3 regions of the Halomonas sp. MS1 genome follow, and region 1 is predicted to be linked to each of the others. Evidence: predicted binding sites of a transcription regulator. Region 1 holds the regulator's gene; each other region holds the start of a gene.

Evidence for each region. The regulator sigma-54, encoded in region 1, starts transcription at its own class of promoters, with help from an activator protein. The targets are predictions, from matches to a motif close to TGGCACNNNNNTTGCTNT.
Region 2: the regulator sigma-54 is predicted to act here: its motif matches at 1,144-1,161, upstream of urtA (urea ABC transporter substrate-binding protein).
Region 3: the regulator sigma-54 is predicted to act here: its motif matches at 1,438-1,455, upstream of NF683_RS05835 (urease accessory protein UreD).

Annotation. Positions count from the first base shown of each region.
Region 1 covers NZ_CP098926.1:4,226,529-4,229,804, reverse strand. The annotation lists gene ptsN (PTS IIA-like nitrogen regulatory protein PtsN) at 1-334, opposite strand, end outside; gene hpf (ribosome hibernation-promoting factor, HPF/YfiA family) at 339-647, opposite strand; gene NF683_RS19635 (RNA polymerase factor sigma-54) at 746-2,161, opposite strand; gene lptB (LPS export ABC transporter ATP-binding protein) at 2,267-2,992, opposite strand; gene lptA (lipopolysaccharide transport periplasmic protein LptA) at 3,059-3,276, opposite strand, start outside.
Region 2 covers NZ_CP098926.1:1,341,128-1,344,403, reverse strand. The annotation lists gene NF683_RS05965 (tripartite tricarboxylate transporter permease) at 1-895, shown strand, start outside; gene urtA (urea ABC transporter substrate-binding protein) at 1,282-2,634, shown strand; gene urtB (urea ABC transporter permease subunit UrtB) at 2,825-3,276, shown strand, end outside.
Region 3 covers NZ_CP098926.1:1,314,126-1,317,401, reverse strand. The annotation lists gene modA (molybdate ABC transporter substrate-binding protein) at 1-696, opposite strand, end outside; gene NF683_RS05840 (winged helix-turn-helix domain-containing protein) at 789-1,175, opposite strand; gene NF683_RS05835 (urease accessory protein UreD) at 1,495-2,379, shown strand; gene NF683_RS05830 (hypothetical protein) at 2,477-2,758, shown strand; gene NF683_RS05825 (PepSY-associated TM helix domain-containing protein) at 2,778-3,276, shown strand, end outside.

The sequences.
Region 1 (3,276 bases):
TGTCGTCCGCCTCTTCGGGTACTAAAAGTACGAAAACAAGGTCGACGGGATCGCCATCAATAGCATCGAAATCTACAGGCTCGGCTAACTTTAAAAAACCAGCGATAGGCGAGCTGCAGTGAGGGCTACGGGCGTGAGGAATGGCAACGCCGTTGCCTATTCCAGTGCTACCCAAACGCTCACGACCAATCAGGCGGCTGAAGACTTCTTGGCTATCTAGGCTTGGCGTGTTTTGCGCAATAAAGGTGCTGAAAAATTCCAGCACCCTTTTTTTGCTGCCCCCGGGGACGTCATACAGCACGCGCTCCGGGGGAAGTATGGTTTCCAACGTCATTGAGTTAACGCACGCCAGCGCCTTGGGCGCGAGCTTGTGCTTTTTCCTTGTGTTTAACGAGTTGACGGTCAATTTTGTCCGCTAGTGCATCAATCGCAGCATACATATCATTGTCTAATGCTTCTGCGTGTAGATCGGCTCCTGCAGCATGCAGGGTGCAGGCAGCTTGCTGACGCTCCTTTTCAACAGATAAGGTTACTTGTACGGTGGTGATGTTGTCATAATGGCGCTCAACGCGTTCCAGCTTCTCATTTACATAGTCACGCAAGGCGTCAGTCAGATCTACGTGATGACCAGTGATATTTACTTGCATTGACGTGCTCCTTATCCATCGGACTGTTCTTCGATTGTAACCCTTTTTGCGCTATTGCAAAGCCCCTAGACAGACTTTGTCTCGTTAGCACTGTTTTATTAGCGTAAACGGCGGCGCTCGCTTGAAGAGGGAATGCCCATCGACTCGCGATATTTGGCCACCGTTCGCCTTGCTACATTAATGCCACCCTCTTCCAATAGCGCCACGAGGCGGCTGTCTGAGAGCGGTTTGCCGGGCGGTTCATCTTGCACCAGTTTTTTGATTCGAGCCCGGATGGCGGTGCTGGAATGACTGTCGCCGCCGTCCTGGCCACTTACTTGGCTGGAAAAGAAGTATTTGAGTTCGAACACACCGCGCGGGGTATGGATATATTTCTGGGTGGTGACCCTGGAAATAGTAGATTCATGCATTTCAACGGCGTCTGCGATGTCGGCTAAAATCAGCGGTTTCATGGCTTCTTCACCGTGTTCCAGAAAGCCTATTTGGCGCGCTATGATTTCTCGGCCCACCCGCAGTAGCGTATCATTTCGACTTGAAAGGCTCTTGATGAGCCAGCGCGCTTCCTGGAGATGCTCTTTTAAAAACTGGTTATCTTGGCTCTTGTCAGCCCGTTTGATGAGGCTTGCGTAGTCAGGTTGAATGCGCAAGCGCGGCAGTGCCTCTGGGTTTAGCTCCAGGTGCCATCCTTCGTGGTCATGGCGGACGACTAAATCTGGCGTTACATAGCTGTCATCTGTGTCGCCAAAGGCACTTCCTGGGCGAGGATCAAGGCTGCGGATCAAGCGAATGACGTCATCAAGCTGCTCATCATCCAGGCTTAACCGCCGCTTTAGCAAACGCACATCATCCTTACCGAGCGCTTCAAGAAATTGACGCACTAGCCGCTTGGCAGGCATCAGCAGCGGTGTATCTTCGGGTAGTGAGGCGAGCTGCAGCATTAAGCACTCCCGCAGGTCGCGCGCAAATACACCGGTGGGCTCAAACTGTTGAAGGCGCAGCAAGGTTGTTTCAACTTCACGCTGGCTAAGGCCTTCATGCCCTTGGGCTTTAAGTCCTTCGCGAATGTCATTGAGAGGCTGGGTTAGGTAGCCGTTGGCATCCAGTGCATCGATGAGGCTTTCAGCAATGGCATGGTCGCGTGGTGAAAAATCTGTCATGGCGAGTTGCCAAAGTAAGTGGCCATGCAAACTTTGACCCGCGGCTTGACGCTCAAAGTCAGGCCCCTCGCTGCTGGTGCCATGGCTGCCTAGGTCTTGATAAGTGTCTGACCAGTCACTGTCAGTAGAGAGTTCATTAGGAATGCTTTCGGACCATTCAGCTTCCTGGGGTTCACTAACGGCCTGTTCGCCGAACTCATCTTCCTGCTCAAGCATTGGATTGGCATCAAGTGCTTGCTGAATTTCTTGACGGAGGTCCAGCGTTGATAGCTGTAACAGGGCGATGGCCTGCTGCAGCTGAGGTGTCATGGTCAGCTGTGTACCGATACGCAATTGAAGAGAAGCTTTCATGACCATCTGAGAACCACTCGTTAATCAGAAAGCTCCACCCTAGTGCGAGTTATGGCTTGGTGCAAGTGCAATAACTATGCCACCACTACTATTTTTTCTGCAGGTGGCTGTTTACAGGCGGAAATCAGCCCCCAAATAAACGTCTCTTACCCGCTGGTTGTTGAGAATTTCCTGAGGGGGGCCACTGGCGATGATATGACCGTCACCTACAATGTAGGCAATATCGCAAATATCTAGTGTTTCCCTGACGTTATGATCAGTGATCAGCACGCCGATATGGCGTTTTTTGAGGGCTCGAATGATCGTTTTAATATCACCCACTGAGATCGGGTCAACGCCGGCAAATGGCTCATCAAGCAGAATAAAGGCAGGCTCTGTCGCGAGGGAGCGTGCGATCTCAACACGTCTACGCTCTCCGCCCGAAAGACTCATGCCGAAGTTGTCACGAATGTGCGTGATGTGGAAATCTTCGAGTAGCGACTCAAGGCGCTGCTCCCGGGCGTTACGATCGAGTTCTTTACGAGTTTCCAAGATTGCCATTATGTTGTCGGCGACAGAAAGTTTGCGAAAAATAGAGGCTTCCTGAGGCAAGTAGCCAATACCTGCCATTGCACGTTCGTGCATGGGGGCATGGGTTAAATCAAGCTCGTCAATGCCAACCTTTCCCGCATCAGACTTTACCAAGCCGACAATCATATAAAACGATGTCGTTTTGCCAGCGCCATTGGGGCCTAGCAGCCCTACCACGCTGCCTTGAGATATCTCTAGGTTAATATCTTTAACGACACGGCGGCGTTTATAGCTTTTGGCTAGGTGGCGAGCATAAAGGGTTTTTATCGGCGCTGATTCTGAGGCTGTGGTTTGAGGTGCAGGCTCTGCGTTATTTGTCGCCACTGGACACTCCTATTGTTCCGGCTGAAGAGTCATGCGGATACGTTGTGGTTCACTACCACTAACATCAGAACGCGCCTGAACCACACCTTGGTCGATAAAATACTCTAAGCGTCCACCTTCAAAGCGATCTGCTTGCTGGGTCAGTTCCGCTTGGTCAATGAGCTCTACCCGACGCTCGGCAACATGATAAATAATGCGCTTTGCCCAGCCTTCCATTGGGCTAGCTT
Region 2 (3,276 bases), 1.8 Mb from region 1:
CGGTATCGACTTTCTGGTCGTCGCGCTGGGTATCTTCGCGTTAGCCGAAGTGTTCTACATGTTGCTACGCGGAGGCGGTGGTAAAGAAGCGCCGCGTAACGCGATCGGGTCGTTGAAATTGACCCGCAGTGAAGTCAAGCAGATAGCAGGCCCTGTTAGCCGCAGTTCAGTGTTGGGCTTCTTTACCGGCGTTCTGCCGGGCGCAGGTGCGACCATCGGCTCGTTTCTTGGCTACAGCATGGAAAAACGTATTGCCAAAGACGGCGATACGTTTGGTAAAGGCAACATCAAAGGCGTTGCTGCGCCAGAAGCGGCAAATAATGCGGCGTGTACCGGTTCGTTTGTACCGCTGTTAACCTTGGGTGTGCCGGGGTCTGGCACCACCGCCGTACTGCTTGGCGCACTGCTGGTGATGGGCGTTAATCCTGGCCCGATGATGCTTGAACAGCGCCCAGACGTGTTCTGGGGCGTGGTCGCCAGTATGTACATCGGCAATATCTTCCTGCTGGTGCTTAACCTGCCGCTGATTCCGCTGATCGCCAAGATTCTCGATCTGCCCAAACCGTTGCTGCTATCACTGATTTTGATCTTCTGCATGATCGGTGTTTACGGTATGAGCTTCAGCGTGTTCGACTTATTGCTGCTGCTGGGTTTTGGCTTGGTTGGTTTGGGAATGCGCTTGTTCGGCTTCCCCGCCGCGCCGCTGATTCTGGCGCTCATTCTAGGCAACATCATGGAAGAGTCCATGCGTCGCGCGCTGCAGATCTCCGGTGGGGATTGGACGACCTTTATCGACAAGCCGATTTCGCTGTCGTTACTGGTCATCGCGGTGCTGTCGCTTGGTTTACCGCTGCTGAAAAAGCGCCGCACTAAGCGTTTGAATACTGCTGAATAGAACATAGGCATGCGTGTAAAGCGTCCTAGGATCTCCTAGGGCGCTTTTTTTTGTGCAAGAAATGGGCGGGGTTACTAGGCGTATGCAACAGAAAGCGCACTATTGGTGCGAGGTGTCGTTGTGGTGCATAAACAGCGTGCATTTTTTGGATGTTGGCGCGCCACGATAGTGCGGCCGGTGAAGATGGGATAACTTTTTTTAAAACTAACCTTTTGATTTTAAGTCTTTTAGTGTTTCTTTTTGTAGTGTGGCGCAAACCTTGCAGCAGCTAGGAGCTAGTGGATGCACCAAGCCCCGTAATAACCGTTCCAAAGTTACATAACGGGAGTTCTTGGCCGCGAAGCTCAAATAACGAGCCCCGTCATAAGGGGCGCAAGGAGGTTCAAGTGACCACATTGCAGCGCAAGACACACCCTCGTACCGTTGGCCGTTTCGCTACTGCCTTAATGACCGCCGCCGTTATGGGGGCCAGTACACAAGCCATTGCCCAGGATGACGATCCGATCAAGGTCGGTATCCTTCACTCACTTTCAGGCACCATGGCGATCAGTGAGACGGTTCTTAAAGACACCGTTGAGATGCTTATTGAGCAGCAAAACGACGCGGGTGGCTTGCTGGGTCGCCAACTTGAAGCGGTTGTTGTCGACCCTGCCTCTAACTGGCCGCTATTTGCCGAGCGTGCTAGGGAGCTACTGGCGCAAGAAGAGGTCGACGTGATCTTCGGCAACTGGACCTCCGTTTCCCGTAAGGCAGTACTACCGGTAGTGGAAGAGCTTAACGGCCTGTTGTTCTACCCGGTGCAGTATGAAGGTGAAGAGTCCTCGGAAAACGTCTTTTATACCGGTGCCGCCCCCAATCAGCAGGCGATTCCTGCGGTTGAGTATCTGATTAATGAAGTCGGCATCGAGCGCTTTGCGCTGGTCGGTACCGACTACGTCTATCCGCGTACCACCAACCGTATTCTCGAAGCTTTCCTCAAAGATGAGCATGGCATCGCTGATGAGGACATCATGATCAACTACACGCCGTTCGGCCATTCAGATTGGCAGAACATCGTGGCAGAAATACGCCGCTTTGGTGAAGAGGGTAAACCCACGGCGGTTATCTCAACGATTAACGGCGATGCCAATGTGCCGTTTTACACCGAACTCTCTAACCAAGGTATTGATGCTGCCGATATTCCAGTCATCGCCTTCTCGGTGGGCGAGCAAGAGCTCACCGGCATTGATACCGGCCCGTTAGTCGGCCACTTGGCGGCCTGGAACTACTTCATGAGCGTCGATACTGATGACAACTACGACTTTATCGACGCCTGGATCGACTATACCGGCGACGAAGAGGCTGTCACCAACGATCCCATGGAAGCGCACTACATTGGCTTCAACATGTGGGCCGAAGCGGTGCGTAAAGCAGGCACTACCGATGTCGATGCGGTAAAAGACGCGATTATCGGTGTCGCCGTGCCTAACCTTTCCGGTGGCTATGCGGCGATGATGCCCAACCATCACATCACTAAGCCGGTGCTGATTGGTGAAGTTCAAGACAATGGCCAGTTCGATATCGTCTGGCAAACGCCTTCTACCGTAGCGGGCGATGCATGGTCTGACTACTTGCCTGGCTCACGTGATTTGATTGCCGATTGGCGCAAGCCCATGGAGTGCGGCAACTTCAACGTGGTGAACGGCTCGTGTGGTGGCAGCACCGCAGCAGAAGAGGCTGAAGCGGCCCTCGCTGAGTAAGTAAAGCGATATATAGCAGGGAAATGACCGCTGTTAACGCTGTGGTGTAAGAACAGGTTGAAGCGAGGGTCTTTCGCCATGGATGGCGAAAGTAGCGCCCATGGATGGGTTCACAGCGCCCTCGCGGAAACTTGTTCTTGGCACCGTTATCTTCAGTTCCCCCCTTTTTGTTAACCAAAGGAAGAACCCCATGAGGCGTTTCTTTTCCTTAGGGTTGCTGTGTCTGCTGTTGTTAAGCGTCACAGTCACCGCCCAGGCACAAACAAGCGCCACCGTTGAGGCTGATGACGCAGCGGCGCTTGAGCTACTAAACGCGCTGGACGTGCGTTCCTATTCCGCCAAAGGCGAAGCGATCAACGCTATTTTGCAAAGCGATGATGAGCGCGCGCGTGATTGGCTGCAGTCCTTGTTGGATGGCCGCTTGCAGCGCACTGACGACGGTCGTTTTGTGGTGGTGCTCGATAATCAAGGTCGCGATTGGCCAGTTGCAGATGCGCTAACCAATGAACCGCTGGGGGAGATGTCCCGCCGCGACCTGGATCGTATTGGCATTAATAACAATTTACGCAACCAGCTACGCAGCGCTATTGCCGTAGTGGATTTGTATTCGCCAAACGTTGAGCGCCGGCGTACTTCAGCCAG
Region 3 (3,276 bases), 1.7 Mb from region 1:
AGCGTTTTGCTCGGCATCAATCAGGGCGATGGGGTACGTAATGGGGTCGTGGCTGGCGGCTGGGAATAACCCAAGTACCCTGACGGCCTTGCTGGCAAAAGCATCCGTTTGATACACCACACCGATGGGTGTTTCTTCACGCTCTACCAGCGCTAATGCAGCGCGCACATCATTGCCACGGGCTAGGCGCGGCGCTAGAGCTTCCCATTCGCCCAGTGTCTCCAGTGCTTGCTGGGTATAGATACCGGCCGGTACATGGTCTGGGTCTCCCACGGACAGCCGGTCGCGCTCGCCTAATAGCGTTTCAATAGCGATGCCTTCCCCTGGGGTGAACTGCATTGGCACGCTATCGCTGGCACTAACAAGCGCCAATCGATTTTGCAGTAAATCCCTACGTTGCTGCACATTGATATGCTGATCTTCAAGCCAATCCATCCACGTCACATTTGCGGAAAGAAATAGCTGCGCGGGACTGCCGCTGGCGATTTGTCGAGCAAGGGTAGACGACGAAGCATAAATCGCGGTCACATCAACGTCATTATGTGTTTCATAAACCGCAATGGCATCGTTTAGGGCATCGGTCAGCGACGCAGCGGCCGCAACGTGCACATTGTCGCTTGCGAGCGCTGATGCCGTCGGAAGGCTAAATAGAATAACGCTGGCAAGCAGGCGATTGTTCACACCGAAGTTAAGCATCGTTTTATTCCGCTATGTCTATGTGGATATAGCGGAGATTAGCGAATACTCAGCGCGTGTTCAATGACAAATAACGCGTGGCTTGATGGCGATCAATCATTGTCGCGCTCGGCATCATCAGAAGGTGACAGAAGCGCTAGTAGCGCTTTGGCATCGTCAGGCGTTGCCATCACAAACTGCTTTTCCAGTGCTCGGTAGTGGGTAAGTACTTGTTTACCCATCTCGGTTAGGTGTGCTCCCCCTCGTGCATTTCCACCGGAACTTGTTACTACCAGCGGCGATAAAAAGTAGCCGTTCATAGTTTCGAGCAGTTGCCAGGCTTTTTTATAACTCATGTTCAGCGCACGGCCCGCCGCGGAAATTGAGCCGGTTTGATCAATCATTTCCAAAAGATCAGCTTTGCCAGGGCCAATCACCACGTCGTGGTTTAACGCTAAGCGCAGCTGGAAGGTAGGGGAAGGGTGATGGGTGCGTGTCATTGTTGAACTCTGCTGATGACTATGTGCGTATCAGTTTAGCAACGATATAGCCCCCAACGCTTACCATTTAGTGGTTAGCAAAGAAGAGTGCGCAGCTTAGCTTAACGAGGCTTGGGCCTTCTTCTAGCAGCGTTGAAGGTTGCTCCGATTTGGTGCGCTTATCCATTTTTGTGTTCTCTTTTGGTGCTTAACCCCGTTTTTTGCTAACAAACTCAAGGCTTAAGTTATTGTGTTGGCATAGAAACATGGTTTTTCACCATTTTGGCGCATTCCTTGCATTTCAAGTTGAAATATTGACCAACAGGAAGCGATAGCGCCCATGACTCTGTGTGAACTTGCGACACCTGCTGCTGGCTCAGGCCATCGCTTTGATGGCGAGCGCCACTGGGCGGCATCGCTGGCGCTGCGTTTTGCTAACCGTGAGGGCATTACCCGGTTGGTGCAGGCTCGTCACCAAGGGCCGCTACGAGTACAGCGCCCGTTTTACCCAGAAGGGGGCACGGAAGCTTGCCATGTGTACGTGCTGCATCCACCCGGTGGTTTAGTCAGTGGCGATGCCTTGACGATTCGCGCCCACATCGAGCGTGATGCCCACGCGCTGCTCACCACGCCTGCGGCTAACAAGCTTTATAAAGCTGACAGTCAGGGCGTCGCCTGGAACCAAGATACCGAACTGAACGTGGAAGATGGCGGCATCCTTGAGTGGCTTCCTCAAGAAACGATCGCCTTTGATGGCTCCAAAGGCACTCAGCGAACCCATATTGCGTTGCATGGCAGTGCCCGTTGCCTGGGTTGGGAAATCATGGCGCTGGGCCGCCCCGCCAGTGAACTTCCCTATGTAACAGGCCGAATTGAGCAGCACTTTCGTTTAACCCTAGATGGCAAGCCGCTGTGGCTTGAACGCCAACCGTTGGATCCTGCACATCCGCGTTTTAACGGGCGCTGGGGGCAGGGGGGCGCCACGGTGCAAGCCACGCTGTGGGCGGTTGGTTTAGAAGATGCCGGTGCGGCGATTGATGAACTACGCGAAGCGCTGCCGGACAACCCGCGTTGGGCGGTCACCGTTCGCCAGGGCGTACTGTTATTACGTTACCTCGGAAACTCACGTAATGAAGCCTGGGCGCTGTGTGAGCAGGCTTGGCATTTACTGCGCCCGCGCTGGATCGCTCGTGCCGCCCACACGCCGCGCATCTGGTTAACCTAGATATTATGCAGCAGGTGCTAAATAAGTTATTACCACTAATGCAAATGAAAACCTTTTGCATTAAAATGGTGGTTTGTGACTTGCACCGAGATGCACCATGCCGCTCAACGTCTTATCCTCTTCCTATTGGCTGCTGATCTTACGCATCCTGGCCGCGACGCTTGGCGGCTATATCGTCGCTGCACTGTTCTCGGTGGCAGCGCTTGGCTTACCGCTAGATACCATGATGTCTCTGCGTATCGGTATGATGGGAAGCTTCATTATTTGGGCGGGTGTGGCGACTTGGTCGTTTATCACGCCAAGTTTGATACGTCTTTGGGGGGTTATCGGTTTAGCCATTTGCGGCCTTCTAGTGGTGGCTAACTATGGCATCCGCTAAGCGCAGCGTGAGGCGTAACATGGCTCAGTTGCACACATGGTGCGGCTTGTTGGCTGCTTGGCTGCTGTTTGCCGTTTTTCTGACGGGCACCCTGAGTTACTTCAAAGAGAGCATCTCGTTGTGGATGCAGCCCGAACTTCCGAGTGTCGCTGCGAACGCTGAGTGGGACAACCGACGTCTGGCGGATTACTGGCAGCACTATCTTACTGAACATGCCTTATCAGCGAGAAGCTGGCAGATCACCTTTCCTAATGAACGCGAGACGGTCTCGACAGCCGTCTGGTTTGGGCAGGATGGGAGAGAGCAGTCGGTACTTGACCCAACCACTCTGACGTTGGTTACCCCGCGAGAAACGCGTGGGGGGGATTTTTTCTACCGATTCCATTTTCAATTGCATCACCTCCCCGCCGTCTATGGCCGCTGGCTCATTGGTATCGCCACCATGATGATGTTCGTGGCAATCATCAGCGGCGTGATCACCCATAAAAAAATCCTGCGCGACTTTTTTGCTTTTCGGC